DNA from 2 places in the Streptomyces sp. NPDC096205 genome. Region 2 is predicted to be linked to the other one. Evidence: riboswitches for the same ligand, from Rfam matches in the RefSeq annotation. Region 2 holds a riboswitch; the other holds the start of a gene.
What was found. A riboswitch is a leader RNA that binds a small molecule or an ion and turns the genes downstream of it on or off. The one in region 2 is predicted to bind ZMP and ZTP.

Region 1 (7,183 bases), on a different contig from region 2:
GCGCGCGACGAGCGCGAACCGGCCGCCGCGGTGCGCGTCGCGCAGACCAACTACACCGGCGCCATCTCGGCCGGCCTGATCGCCGCCGGCGCCCTGCAGGACCAGGGCCACGGCTCCCTGGTCGTGCTCTCCTCCGTCGCCGCCGAACGCGCCCGTCGCGCCGACTTCATCTACGGCTCCAGCAAGGCCGGCCTGGACTCCTTCGCCCAGGGCCTGGGCGACGCCCTGCACGGCACCGGCGTGCACGTCATGGTCGTACGCCCCGGATTCGTGCGGACGAAGTCGACGTACGGCCGTGTCGAGGCTCCGCTGTCCACCACCGCGGAGGAGGTGGCGACGGCCGTCGAACTGGGGCTGCGGCGGCGCTCGGAGACGGTGTGGGTGCCGGGGGCGCTGCGGGTGGTGATGGCGGCGGTACGGCACCTGCCGCGCGGGGTGTTCCGGCGGCTGCCGCTGTGACCCGCGCGCGGGTGGGTCAGTGCGCGGGCAGGGAGCCCTGCTCGAGCGAGGCCGCGCCGGCCTGCTGCGGCACGACGGAACCGCCGAAGAGGTAGTCGCGCAGCTTGCGCCACACGCCGTCCGGGCCCTGCTCGTAGAGCGCGAAGCCGGTGCAGGGCCAGGCGGCCTCGTAGTCGGCGAGTTCCTCGAACGCGCGGTCCATGGACGGCTCGTCGATGCCGTGCGCCACGGTGACGTGCGGGTGGTACGGGAACTGCAGCTCGCGCGCGACAGGGCCGGAGGCGTCGCGCACCTGCTGCTGGAGCCGGGCACACTCCTCGGCGCCCTCGACGACGTTGACGAACACCACCGGCGACAGCGGCCGGAAGGTGCCGGTGCCGGACAGCCGCATGGGGAAGGGGCGGCCGGCCGCGGCGACACCCGTCAGGTGCGCCTCGACGGCCGGCAGGTCACCGGACCCCACCTCGGTCGGCGGCAGCAGGGTGACGTGCGTGGGGATTCCGTGAGCCGCGGCGTCGCCGAAGCCCGCGCGCCGCTCCTGGAGCAGGCTGCCGTGAGGCTCCGGGACCGCGATCGACACACCGATCGTTACGGTCCCCACGTCGTCTCCTGTCGTCGTGTCGTAGTGCGTGTACTGCCTGTGCTGCGTGTACTGCGTCTGCTGCGGGCCCCGGTTATCGACTGTACGGCCACGACTGTGCCGCGGGCAGGCGCAGCCACAGTGATGTGCAGCGCTCTGCCCGGTCGTACGGGTGTGCGGTGGTGCGCCCCGGTCCCGGCTCAGTGCTTGGCCGGCAGGAAACCCACCCGGTCGTAGGCCTGCGCCAGCGTCTCCGCCGCGACGGCACGCGCCTTCTCCGCGCCCTTGGCCAGGATCGAGTCGAGCGTCTCCGGGTCGTCCAGGTAGCTCTGGGCCCGCTCCCGGAACGGCGTCACGAAGTCGACCACGACCTCGGCGAGGTCCGTCTTGAGCGCACCGTAGCCCTTGCCGACGTACTTCTCCTCCAGTTCGGCGATTCCCGTCCCGGTGAGGGTCGAGTAGATCGACAGGAGGTTGCTCACGCCCGGCTTGGCCTCGGCGTCGTAGCGGATCACCGTGTCGGTGTCGGTGACCGCGCTCTTGACCTTCTTGGCGGTGGCCTTCGGCTCGTCGAGGAGGTTGATGAGACCCTTCGGCGTGGACGCCGACTTGCTCATCTTGATCGCCGGGTCCTGAAGGTCGTAGATCTTCGCCGTCTCCTTGAGGATGTACGGCTTGGGGATCGTGAAGGTGTCCCCGAAGCGGCCGTTGAACCGCTCGGCGAGGTCGCGGGTCAGCTCGATGTGCTGGCGCTGGTCCTCGCCCACCGGGACCTCGTTGGCCTGGTAGAGCAGGATGTCGGCGACCTGGAGGACGGGGTACGTGAACAGGCCGACCGACGCGCGGTCGGCGCCCTGCTTGGCGGACTTGTCCTTGAACTGGGTCATGCGGGAGGCCTCGCCGAAGCCGGTGAGGCAGTTCATGATCCAGGCGAGCTGGGCGTGCTCGGGCACATGGCTCTGGACGAACAGCGTGCAGCGCTCGGGGTCGAGTCCGGCGGCGAGCAGCTGCGCCGCGGCGAGCCGGGTGTTGGCGCGCAGCTCCTTCGGGTCCTGCGGAACCGTGATCGCGTGCAGGTCCACGACCATGTAGAACGCGTCGTGGGACTCCTGCAGCGCCACCCACTGGCGGACGGCTCCGAGGTAGTTGCCGAGGTGGAACGAGCCTGACGTGGGCTGGATCCCGGAGAGCACGCGAGGTCGATCAGAGGCCATGCCCACCATTCTCTCAGGTCGCGGGGAGCGGTCGGGGACAGGGCGGAAAGTGGTGGGAACCGATCGGTCCCGGGCGGTGTACCAAGAGTGTGAAGACGCGGGAGGGGGGCCGCATCGTCGATGAGGCCGCGGTGATCGCCCGGGTACGCGCCGGAGAGCCGGAGGCGTACGCGGAGCTGGTGCGTGCCCATACGGGCATCGCGCTGCGAGCGGCCGCGGCGCTCGGGGCCGGTGCGGACGCGGAGGACGTGGTGCAGCAGGCGTTCGTCAAGGCGTACTGCGCGCTGGGCCGGTTCCGGGACGGCGCGCAGTTCAAGCCGTGGCTGCTGTCGATCGTCGCCAATGAGACGAGGAACACAGTGCGGACGGCGGCCCGGCAGCGCACGCTCGCCGGCCGAGAGGCGGCCCTCGCCGAGGCCGAGCCGCTGATACCGGAATCGGCGGACCCGGCGGTCGCCACCCTGGAGACCGAGCGGCGCACGGCCCTGCTGGCCGCCCTGGAGAAGCTGAGCGAGGAACACCGTCTGGTCGTCACCTACCGCTATCTGCTGGAGATGGACGAGCCGGAGACGGCCCAGGCCCTGGGCTGGCCCCGCGGCACAGTGAAATCCCGCCTGAACCGCGCCCTGCGCAAGCTGGGCCGGCTGCTGCCGGACTTCCGGCCCGGGGAGGGCGGGAGAGGAATCGGAAGAGCTACCGGGAGAGAGGCCGGGAGAGGAGGTGAAGAGCGTGGCTGACGCACGGGAGGACGGGCGGCATGCCTACGACGGCCAGGGCGGCGACGCCCGGGCCCGCGACCGGCGTGACGGGGAGGTCTCCCGGCTGCCGGAGGAGCTGCGGGATCTGGGCCGGTCCCTGGAGCAGCCGTCCGGGTCGGAGTCGATGGCCGAGCGGGTGCTGGCGCAGATACTCGCCGAGCGGCTGCCGGTGCCGGTGGCCGAGCCGACCGGGCCGGTGGAGCGGATACGGGCGGCGCGCCGCTGGGCGCGGGCCCGCCGCCGGTCCCTGACGGCGGTGCTGTGCGGGCTGCTCACGGTGCTGGCGCTCACGCCTCCGGTCCGGGCGGCGGTCCTGGACTGGTTCGACTTCGCCGGGGTGGAGGTGCGGTACGACCCGTCGGCCTCTCCCTCCCCCGGCGCCGAGGTGCCCGGCTGCGGGCGGCCGGTGTCGCTGCGGGAGGCCGCCCGGCAGGCGGGCTTCGAGCCGCTGGTGCCCGAGGCGCTGGGCGATCCGGGCGCGGTGTCGGTGAGCCGGGAGCCGCGGGGGCGGTTCCTGGTGACCCTGTGCTGGCGGGTGGAGGGCCGGACGGTACGGCTGGACGAGTTCCCCGCGCATCTGGACGTCGGCTTCGCCAAAGCGGTGCCGCAGCCGGTCCAGTGGGTGCGGGTCGACGGCGACTCGGCGTTGTGGTTCCCGCGCGCCCATCTGCTCGACTTCTGGCTCGAGGACGACCGGGGCCGGTTCACCCGCGAGGAGCGGACCTCGGGTCCCACCCTGCTGTGGAGCCGGGGCGGCGACACGACCCTGCGGCTGGAGGGCGTGGCGTCGCGGGAGCGGGCGGTGGAGATCGCCGGGTCGCTGAAGCGGGCGCCGACCTAGGGGGTCGGGGAGCGGAAGGCTGGGCGTCGGCCTGGCGGTGGGGTGCGGCGGGTCGCTGCTGAGACGCCGCGCGGCGGCCCGGCAGGAGCCCGGACCGCCGCGGGGAGAGCCTCGGCAGGAGCTGATCGACCTGTGAGCCGCGGGCCCGTGCCCGTGCCGGTGCCGGATCAGCCGAGGTCGATCTCCGGGTAGAGCGGGAAGCCTGCCACGAGGTCGGTGGCGCGGTGGGAGATCTCGTCGGAGACCTTCGCGTCGAGGACGTGGGCCGCCTTGGAGGGGGCGCCGGACTTGGTGGTGCCGGGCTCGGTGGCGGTCAGGACGCGGTCGATGAGACCGGCCACCTCGTCCATCTCGGCGGTGCCCAGGCCACGGGTGGTCAAGGCGGGGGTGCCGATGCGGATGCCGGAGGTGTACCAGGCGCCGTTGGGGTCGGCCGGGATGGCGTTGCGGTTGGTGACGATGCCGGAGTCGAGGAGGGCCTGCTCGGCCTGGCGGCCGGTGAGGCCGTAGGAGGTGGCGACGTCGATGAGGTTGAGGTGGTTGTCGGTGCCGCCGGTCACCAGGGTGGCGCCGCGTCGCATCAGACCCTCGGCGAGCGCCCGGGAGTTGTCGACGATGCGCTGGGCGTAGTCCTGGAAGGAGGGCCGGCGGGCCTCGGCGAGGGCCACCGCCTTCGCGGCCATGACGTGCGGGAGCGGGCCGCCGAGCACCATCGGGCAGCCGCGGTCGACCTGGTCCTTGAGGGAGTCGTCGCACAGGACCATGCCGCCGCGCGGGCCGCGCAGGGACTTGTGGGTGGTGGTGGTGACGATCTGGGCGTGCGGGACCGGGTCGCAGTCGCCGGTGAGGACCTTGCCGGCGACGAGGCCCGCGAAGTGGGCCATGTCGACCATCAGGGTCGCCCCGACCTCGTCGGCGATCTCGCGCATGATCCGGAAGTTGACCAGGCGCGGGTAGGCCGAGTAGCCGGCGACGATGATCAGCGGCTTGAACTCACGGGCCTGGGCGCGCAGGGCCTCGTAGTCGATGAGGCCGGTCGCCGGGTCGGTGCCGTAGGAGCGCTGGTCGAACATCTTGCCGGAGATGTTCGGGCGGAAGCCGTGGGTGAGGTGGCCGCCGGCGTCCAGCGACATGCCGAGCATGCGCTGGTTGCCGAAGGCGTGGCGCAGGGTGGCCCAGTCGGCCTCGGAGAGGTCGTTGATCTGGCGGACGCCGGTCTTCTCCAGGAAGGGTGCCTCGACGCGGTCGGCGAGGACGGCCCAGAAGGCGACGAGGTTGGCGTCGATGCCGGAGTGCGGCTGGACGTAGGCGTGGCGGGCGCCGAAGAGTTCGCGGGCGTGCTCGGCGGCGAGGGCCTCGACGGTGTCGACGTTGCGGCAACCGGCGTAGAAGCGGCGGCCGACGGTGCCCTCGGCGTACTTGTCGCTGAACCAGTTGCCCATGGCGAGGAGCGTCGCCGGGGAGGCGTAGTTCTCGGAGGCGATCAGCTTGAGCATCTCGCGCTGGTCGTGCACCTCCTGGCCGATGGCGTCGGCGACGCGCGGCTCGACGGCGCGGATCACGTCGAGGGCGGCGCGGAAGGCGGTGGACTCGGTGGAGAGGGGCTGCTGCTCTGGCATGTCGGCCTCCGGGCGTGTGCGTTCACGGTTCACGGGTGGCCCAGGCGCACGGCACTTGATCGCAGGCCGCTCCCCGATGGTCCATCCCATCCCAGCGCGCCAGTCACGGCCCGGCCCCAGCCTACCGGTCGGTCATGAGCGTGCCGCCCGGGCGTCCACCATGCGAGCTAGACACGCACGAGCCGTGTACCTCAGAGAATCACGTGGGGCAGGAAGCGCGCGTACTCGTCCGTCACCAGGCCCGACGACTCGCGGATGCCGAGTCCGGCGGCCTCGTCCTCGACGACCCAGGCACCGAGGACGACGTGGTTGCCGTCGAAGGCGGGCAGCGGGGCGAGTTGCTGGTAGCAGCAGGGCTCGTCGCGCAGGACGGGGTCGGCGCCGGGGGTGTGCACGGTGACGCCCGCGCCTTCGCGGCCCAGCAGGGGCTTGGCGACGTAGCCGGTCGTCGCCGCCAGTTCGCGGGGGCCGTCGAGATACGCAGGGAGGAGGTTCGGGTGGCCGGGGAACAGCTCCCAGAGGATGGCCAGCAGAGCCTTGTTGCTGAGCAGCATCTTCCAGGCCGGTTCGATCCACAGGGTGGAGCCGGTGCCGCCGCCGTTGTCGAGGGTGTCCAGGACATGGCCGGCGAAGCGGTCGGTGGTGAGCCACTCCCAGGGGTAGAGCTTGAAGACGCTGCGGATGAAACGCAGCCGCTTGTCGACGAAACGGCCGGAGAGGCGGTCCCAGCCGATGTCCTCCATGGAGATCCACTCGGTGGCGAGGCCGGCCTGTTCCGCGGTCTCCCGCAGATAGGCGACCGTCATCAGGTCCTCGCCGAGCTCGTCGGCGCTGGAGTGCGCGAAGTACAGGGGGCTGCCCGGGGGCAGCAGGGCGGCCTGCCGTTTCCAGGCGGCGACGAGGCGTTCGTGCAGGGAGTTCCACTGGTCGGCGCCGGGGAAGCGCTCCTCCATCCAGAACCACTGGGGGCTGGCCGCCTCCACCAGGGAGGTGGGGGTGTCGGCGTTGTACTCCAGCAGTTTGGCGGGGCCGGTGCCGTCGTGGCGGAGGTCGAAACGGCCGTAGACGCAGGGGAGTTCGGCGCGGCGGCGCCAGGATTCCTTGACGGCGGCGGCGACGCGCGGGTCGGTGATGCCGAGGTCGGCGAGGCGGTCCTCGCGGACGATGTGGTCCGCGGCGGTGAGGCACATGCCGTGGAGTTCCTCGACGACCTCCTCCAGCGCCTCGACCTCTTCCAGGGAGAAGACGTAGTAGGCGCTCTCGTCCCAGTAGGGGCGCAGGGAGTCGTCGGGGTAGCGGGTCAGGGGGTAGATCAGGCCCTGCTCCTCGACGGTCTGCTGCCAGCCGGGGCGGGGTTCGATGGTCCTGCGTTCCATGGTCGGCGTCCGTGCGGGGGTCAGCCGCCGCCGCTGCCGGAGCCCGAGCAGCCGAAGCCGCCCCGGTCGACGGCCTCGCTGCGGCTGAAGGTGCCGTAGTCGGCGTAGCCGTCGTCGACCTCGGCGTCGTAGTACCAGGCCGCGTCCCGGGCACCCGCCTTGCCGGACTTGCCGCCCTTGCCGCTCTTTCCGTACGACGAACCCGACGTGCCCGATTTGCAGTTGCTGTCGGCGACGATCTTGTAGCCGTTGAGGTAGTCGTAGCTGTCGCGGTCCACGCAGCGACGGTCGGGGTCGGAGCCGCAGGAGGTGAGGGCCGCCGCGACGACGCCCATG
Region 2 (7,183 bases):
GGCGGCCGCCGCCGTGGCCCAGGGGGAGGCCGCACCGAACGACCACCGGCTCGCCGCCACGGCGTTCATCGGCAGCGTCAACGGCCTGCTCCACGACTGGAGCGCGGGCTGGGTGGACGCCACGCTCGACGAGGTGGTCGACGAGCTGGTGCGCCAACTCCTGGCGATCCTGCGGCCGCCCTGAGGCGCCGCGATCAGCCGGCCGCCACGACGGCCCAGGCAGCGGCTCCGCGAACAGCGGGCCGCCACGACGGGCCCACGCAGCGGCGCCGTCACGCCGACCGGTCGTTGGCGGCCCCCAAGTGGCTCACCCGGCCAGCCGGTTCACCGCCTCCAGCACCGGAGCCACCCCGTCCTCCGCGCGGACGCGTACGCCGAGGGCCTGCGCCCGGGCCCGGTGGGCCGGGTCGCCGACGGCTCGGGTCAGGGCCGCGGCGAGGAAGTCGGCCGTCACCCGCCGCAGCGGCAGCGCGCAGGGCGCCACGCCCAGCGTGACCAGGCGGGACGCCCAGAAGGTCTCGTCGAACTGGACGGGCAGCGGCACCGCGGGCACCCCGGCGCGCAGCCCGGCCGCGGTCGTGCCGGCACCCGCGTGATGGACCACCGCGGCCATGTGCGGGAACAGCGCCGAGTGGGCCACCTCACCGATGGTCAGCATGTCGTCCGCGTCCGCCGCGAGTCCGCCCCAGCCGCGCTGGATCACCCCGCGCAGCCCGGCCCGCCGCAGCGCCGCGACGACCAGCGCGCTCATCCGTCCGGCGTCGGGCACGGTCGCGCTGCCCAGCCCGACGAACACCGGCGGCGGCCCGGCGTCGAGGAACGCCCGCACCTCCGCGGGAAGCCCGGCGTCGGCGTCGTACGGCCACCAGTACCCGGCGATGTCGAGGCCCGGCCGCCAGTCCCGCGGCCGGGGCACCACCAGCGGGCTGAACCCGTGCTGCACCGGCCAGCCCCGCCGCTCCCGGTCGCGGCGCAGGGTGCCCGGGCGTGCGGCGGGCAGCCCCAGCCGGGCCCGTACCGCGGGGACGGCCGCCGCGAAGACCTGCTCCACGGCGAGGTTCACCCCGTGCCCGGCGAGCCGGTTGCCGGGCCCGCCGAAGGACCGGTCGCCCAGCAGCGGCGGCCCGAACTCCCGCGTGGGTGCGATCGGTTGGAGGTAGACGCCGAGGCTCGGCAGCCTCAGCCCCTCCGCGACGGCCACCCCCAGCGGGGCGATCGCCCCGGCGAGCAGCAGCAGATCGCTCGCGCGGGCGGCCGTCACCAGGTCCTCCGTCATCCGCCCGACCAGCGCCCGCGCCATCGACACCACCCGCAGCAGCTTCCCCGCGCCGGTCGCGCTGCGGTGCAGGGCGCGTCCGCGCGGGGAGTGCAGTTCGGCCTGCGGATCGACCGGCAGCGGGTGGAACCGGAGCCCCGCCCGGGAGGTGAGCTGCTCGAAGCGGGCATGTGTCACCAGGGTGACGTCGTGGCCTGCGTCCAGCAGACCGTGTCCGAGACCGGTGAAGGGGGCCACGTCGCCCCGGGAGCCCGCCGTCATGATCGCGATGCGCACATGCATCAGTATGGGGGTGGCTTGTGCTCGTCGGCGGCTGCCCGTCGTGCGTGGTTGCCCGCGCCGTTCCCCGCGCCGCTAGGGAGTCAGGCCCCGAGCTGGCTGATCGCCGCGTCCACCGTCTGCTCCAGCAGCGTGGCGATCGTCATCGGGCCGACGCCGCCCGGCACCGGGGTGATCAGCGAGGCACGCTCCACGGCCGACTCGAAGTCGACGTCACCCACGTTGCCCGGGTTGTAGCCGGCGTCGATCACGACCGCGCCGGGCTTGATGTCCTGGCCCTTGATCAGCCGCGGCCGGCCGACGGCGGCGACCACGATGTCCGCCTCGCGCACGGCCGCCGACAGGTCCGCGGTGCGCGAGTGGCAGTACGTCACCGTCGCGTCGCGGGCGAGCAGCAGCATGCCGGCCGGCTTGCCCAGAATGGCGCTGCGGCCGACCACCACCGCGCGCTTGCCGGACGGGTCGACGCCGTACGCGTCGAGCAGCCGCATGATGCCGCCGGGCGTGCAGGACACGAAGCCCGGCAGGCCGAAGCTCATCGTGGCGAACGAGGCGAAGGTGACGCCGTCGACGTCCTTCTCCGGCGCGATCGCCTCGAACGCGGCCCGCTCGTCGATGTGTTCGCCCATCGGGTGCTGGAGCAGGATGCCGTGCACGGTGGGGTCGGCGGACAGCGCCCGCAGCGTGCCGACCAGCTCCTCGGTGGTGGTCGCGGCGGGCAGCTCCACGTGCCGGGAGCCGATGCCGGCCTTGCGGCAGCGGTTCTGCTTCATCCGGACGTACGTCACGGAGGCGGGGTCCTCGCCGACCAGCACGGTCGCGAGACAGGGGGCGGTGCCGGTGCGCTCGGTGAGGTCCGCCGCGCGCTTGGCGGTCTCCTCGACGATCCCGCGGGCGAGCGAGGTGCCGTCCATGAGCCGTGCCTGAGTCATGATCCACTCCTGAGCTGATCGGTCTCGTCGCCCAGGCGCACGGCATTCACTGGTGTCGGCCCGCTCCCCGGTGGTGCTCCACCTCAGCGCCAGTCACGGGCCCACGGACACCTTAACCGAGACGTGCGGCGGCCCGGCCGGGGCCCCTCGCCACAGGGTCCCGGCCAGGTGACGGGGGCGACTCCTACTCGTCCCAGGCCTGGATCATGATCTGTTCGGCGATCTTCCCGTCGCGCAGGGTGATCATCGACTCGGACAGGACACGGACCCCGTCCGCGTACTCGCAGGACTCGCTGTAGGCGGCGCGGTCGCCCTGGACGACGCACCCCTCCAGCTTGTGGGTCATGTCGCGGCCGTAGACGTCCTCGAGCATCGCGCCGATCTCGGAGCGGCCGTGCATGACCTTCGGGTGGCTGGGCTGGGTGTTGCGGTCGACGATCCGTAGCTCCGCGTCATTGGCGTAGAGCTCCAGAAGGTCCTGCGACGACTGTCCTTCCAGGCCCCGGCGCAGGGTGTCGGCGCTGAAGGCGGGGCTCGTGCTGGTGCCCATGATGAACCTCCTCCGAAGCGGGCGACCCGGCGGGCTGCGGGCCACCGAAGCCTCCTCTACGAGCGTCCTCCGGCCCATGGGGCACGGCAAGCGCGGGGGCAGGCGGCTTCCGGGGAGGGCGGCGCGGTGACGCGCTCCTCCTGACGGGTGAGCGCGGCGCGGCGGCCGTGTCCGGAGCCGGGGCGGCCGCGTTGCTGAGGGCATGATCTCAACTCGCCGTATCCTCGCCGCCGCATGTCTCGCCGCCGGGGTCACCGCACTCGCCGCCCCCTCGGCGGGCGCGGCCGAGACGGACGCCAAGGCAGGCAGCAGCCTGAGCCCGATCGCCCTGCTGGACGCGCTCGCCACCAGCGACATCCCCGAGTCGCACCGGGGCGCGCTCCCGCGGCCCTCCCAGCAGCTCGCGCAGCTCAACCGTGTGCCGAGCGACCTCGACCAGCTGCACCAGATCACCGACCTGGCCGCGCCGGTCACCGGCCTGCTGCCCGGCCTCCAGACCTGACCCCGCCCGCTTCGGCCCGCCCGGCCGCGTCCGTGCCCCGGACGCGGCCGGGCGCGTTGTGTGCCGGTGTCCGCTCCCCGCCCGGTGATCGCGCGTAGGGTCGGAGCAGGGAGACAACGCCCGCCGACGGAAGGGACCCAGCAGCCATGGCGCAGGAAGTACGCGGCGTGATCGCACCCGGCAAGGACGAGCCGGTCCGCCTGGAGACGATCGTCGTGCCGGACCCCGGACCGGGCGAGGCCGTGGTGCGGATCCAGGCCTGCGGTGTCTGCCACACCGATCTGCACTACAAACAGGGCGGCATCAGCGACGACTTCCCCTTCCTGCTCGGCCACGAGGCCGCGGGAGTCGTCGAGTCGGTCGGCGACGGCGTGAGCGACGTGGCGCCGGGTGACTTCGTGATCCTCAACTGGCGTGCGGTGTGCGGGCGTTGCCGGGCCTGTCTGCGCGGCCGCCCCTGGTACTGCTTCGACACCCACAACGCGAAGCAGCGCATGACCCTCGCCTCGACCGGCCAGGAGCTCATCCCCGCCCTCGGCATCGGCGCGTTCGCCGAGAAGACCCTGGTCGCCGCGGGCCAGTGCACCAAGGTCGACCCCGAGGTGTCCCCGGCCGTCGCCGGACTGCTGGGCTGCGGGGTGATGGCCGGGATCGGCGCCGCGATCAACACGGGCAACGTCGGCCGGGGCGACTCCGTCGCGGTCATCGGCTGCGGCGGGGTCGGTGACGCGGCGATCGCCGGGTCGCACCTGGCCGGGGCGGCGACGATCATCGCCGTCGACATCGACGACCGCAAGCTGGACAAGGCCCGCACGATGGGCGCCACCCACACCGTCAACTCCCGCGACACCGACCCCGTCGAGGCGATCCGCGAGCTGACCGGCGGCTTCGGCGCCGACGTGGTCATCGAGGCGGTCGGCCGCCCCGAGACGTACCGGCAGGCCTTCTACGCCCGTGACCTGGCCGGCACGGTCGTCCTGGTCGGCGTACCGACACCGGAGATGAAGCTCGAACTGCCCCTGCTGGACGTCTTCGGACGGGGCGGCGCCCTGAAGTCCTCCTGGTACGGCGACTGTCTGCCCTCCCGCGACTTCCCCATGCTGATCGACCTCCACCGCCAAGGCCGCCTGGACCTCGGCGCGTTCGTGACGGAGACCATCCAACTCGACGAGGTGGAGAAGGCGTTCGAGCGGATGCACCACGGCGACGTCCTGCGCTCGGTGGTGGTGCTGTGATGGCCCCGCGCATCGAACGCCTGGTCACCTCGGGGCAGTTCACCCTCGACGGCGGAAGCTGGGACGTCGACAACAACGTCTGGCTGGTCGGCGACGACCACGAGGTCGTCGTCATCGACGCCGCGCACGACGCCGACGCCATCGCCGAGGCGGTCGGCGACCGGCGGCTGACCGCCATCGTCTGCACCCACGCCCACAACGACCACATCGACGCCGCCCCCGCCCTCGCCGAGCGCACCGGCGCCGTGATCTGGCTGCACCGCGACGACCTGCCCCTGTGGAAGCAGACCCACCCCGAGCGGGAGCCGGACGCCTGGCTGCGCGACGGGCAGGTCATCGAGGCCGCGGGTGCCGACCTCAGGGTCCTGCACACACCCGGCCACGCGCCCGGCGCGGTCTGCCTGTACGACCCCGGCCTGGGGGCGGTCTTCACCGGTGACACGCTGTTCCAGGGCGGGCCGGGTGCCACGGGCCGGTCCTGGTCCCACTTCCCCACGATCATCGACTCGATCCGCAACCGGCTGCTCGGCCTCCCGCCCGAGACGAAGGTGCTCACGGGACACGGCGACCCCACCACCATCGGGGCGGAGGCACCGCACCTTCAGGAGTGGATCGACCGCGGCCACTGAATCGACCGCGGCCACTGACATGATCGCCTGTATGACGACGAACACGCTCGAGACCCTGCACGGCGTCCGCGTGCTGCGCTGCGCCCCCGAAGGACCCCTTCTGGACGGCGAGAGCGCGGCGCTGGACCTGATCGGCGACGCCTTCGGCCAGGACGCCACGCTGGTCGCCGTCCCCGTCGAGCGGGTGCCGCAGGAGTTCTTCCGGCTGCGCACGGGCGTCGCGGGCGCTGTGATGCAGAAGTTCGTCACCTACCGGGTGCGGCTCGCCGTCGTCGGGGACGTGTCCCGGCAGGCCGCCGAGAGCGGCGCGCTGCGCGACTTCCTGCGCGAGACGAACGAGGGCGGTCACATCTGGTTCGTGCCCGACTACGACGAACTGGGGGAGAAGCTGCGCGCGGCCGGGTGAACCCGCGGCAAAAGGCGACAGAAGATGTCCGGTTTCCCCGGCACTCTCGCATCGACACGTAGGAAACACGAGGTCGGGAGCCGGACATGGACAAGCCGTTGCAGGGCAAGGTGGCGCTCGTCGCCGGGGCGACCCGTGGCGCGGGCCGCGGGATCGCCGTCGAACTGGGGGCGGCGGGAGCCACCGTGTACGTCACCGGGCGCACCACCCGCTCACGCCGTTCCGAGTACGACCGGCCCGAGACCGTCGAGGGCACCGCCGACCTGGTCACCGAGGCGGGCGGCGAGGGTGTCGCCGTACCCACCGACCACCTCGAACCCGGCCAGGTACGGGCCCTGGTGGAGCGCATCGACGCCGAGCAGGGGCACCTGGACGTGCTGGTGAACGACATCTGGGGCGGCGAGCATCTCTTCGCGTGGGAGACGCCCGTCTGGGAGCACGACCTCGACAAGGGCCTCAGGCTGCTCCGGCTCGCCGTCGAGACGCACGCGATCACCAGCCATCACGCGCTGCCCCTGCTGCTGCGCCGGCCCGGCGGGCTGGTCGTGGAGATGACCGACGGCACCGCCGAGTACAACGGCGCCACCTACCGCAACTCCTTCTTCTACGACCTCGCCAAGGCGTCCGTCCTGCGCATGGGCTTCTCCCTCGGCCATGAACTCGGCCCGCGCGGGGCGACCGCGGTCGCGCTCACGCCGGGCTGGCTGCGCTCGGAGATGATGCTGGACGCCTTCGGGGTGCGCGAGGACAACTGGCGCGACGCGCTGGACAAGCAGCCGCACTTCGCCATCTCGGAGACCCCGCGCTATGTCGGCCGGGCCGTCGCCGCGCTCGCCGCCGACCCGGAGGTCGCCCGCTTCAACGGCAAGTCCCTGTCCAGCGGTGGTCTCGCCCAGGTCTACGGCTTCACCGACCTCGACGGCAGCCGCCCCGACGCCTGGCGGTACCTGGTCGAGGTCGCGGACAAGGGCAGGCCCGCCGACACGACCGGCTACCGCTGATCCCCGGCCGCCGGCACCGACCAGCGGGCCGGATGCCCGGGCGGCAGCGCCAGATCCTCGCGTACGGCGCCGTAGTAGGCCTGCCGGGCGGACCGCTGCCGCTCCATCAGCGCCTGCCAGGCCTCCGGGTCCCGGGTCCCGGCCCGCAGGAACGCCTCCATCTCCAGCACGACGACGACCCACTCGCGCGCCAGCTCCACGACCTCGGCGCTGCCGAGCATGAGCAGCGCCTCGCCGACCGGGTCCCGGCCGGCCGTGGCCTCCGCCAGCAGCGGCTCGGCCTCCTGCGGGGACAGCGGGTGCGGATGCGGGTCGTTGCCCAGGTGCGCGGCCACCCGGTAGGTGAGGGTGACGGTCCGCTTCACCGCCCGCG

Region 1: it holds a riboswitch for ZMP and ZTP, as region 2 does, so the genes downstream of both, ACIQ6Y_RS29760 (glycine hydroxymethyltransferase) here and ACIQ6Y_RS00725 (bifunctional 5,10-methylenetetrahydrofolate dehydrogenase/5,10-methenyltetrahydrofolate cyclohydrolase) in region 2, are expected to answer to the same signal.

What each region holds. Positions count from the first base shown of each region.
Region 1 is NZ_JBIWFS010000009.1:40,900-48,082, forward strand. It holds gene ACIQ6Y_RS29735 (decaprenylphospho-beta-D-erythro-pentofuranosid-2-ulose 2-reductase) at 1-459, shown strand, start outside; gene ACIQ6Y_RS29740 (2'-5' RNA ligase family protein) at 476-1,060, opposite strand; gene trpS (tryptophan--tRNA ligase) at 1,240-2,253, opposite strand; gene ACIQ6Y_RS29750 (RNA polymerase sigma factor) at 2,343-2,990, shown strand; gene ACIQ6Y_RS29755 (hypothetical protein) at 2,983-3,852, shown strand; gene ACIQ6Y_RS29760 (glycine hydroxymethyltransferase) at 4,020-5,471, opposite strand; ZMP/ZTP riboswitch at 5,503-5,588, opposite strand; gene ACIQ6Y_RS29765 (glutathionylspermidine synthase family protein) at 5,663-6,847, opposite strand; gene ACIQ6Y_RS29770 (hypothetical protein) at 6,868-7,183, opposite strand, start outside.
Region 2 is NZ_JBIWFS010000001.1:152,285-159,467, reverse strand. It holds gene ACIQ6Y_RS00735 (TetR/AcrR family transcriptional regulator) at 1-184, shown strand, start outside; gene ACIQ6Y_RS00730 (glycosyltransferase) at 308-1,537, opposite strand; gene ACIQ6Y_RS00725 (bifunctional 5,10-methylenetetrahydrofolate dehydrogenase/5,10-methenyltetrahydrofolate cyclohydrolase) at 1,639-2,487, opposite strand; ZMP/ZTP riboswitch at 2,510-2,594, opposite strand; gene ACIQ6Y_RS00720 (nuclear transport factor 2 family protein) at 2,672-3,037, opposite strand; gene ACIQ6Y_RS00715 (hypothetical protein) at 3,240-3,539, shown strand; gene ACIQ6Y_RS00710 (S-(hydroxymethyl)mycothiol dehydrogenase) at 3,686-4,774, shown strand; gene ACIQ6Y_RS00705 (MBL fold metallo-hydrolase) at 4,774-5,403, shown strand; gene ACIQ6Y_RS00700 (DUF4180 domain-containing protein) at 5,435-5,809, shown strand; gene ACIQ6Y_RS00695 (SDR family oxidoreductase) at 5,896-6,810, shown strand; gene ACIQ6Y_RS00690 (hypothetical protein) at 6,801-7,183, opposite strand, start outside.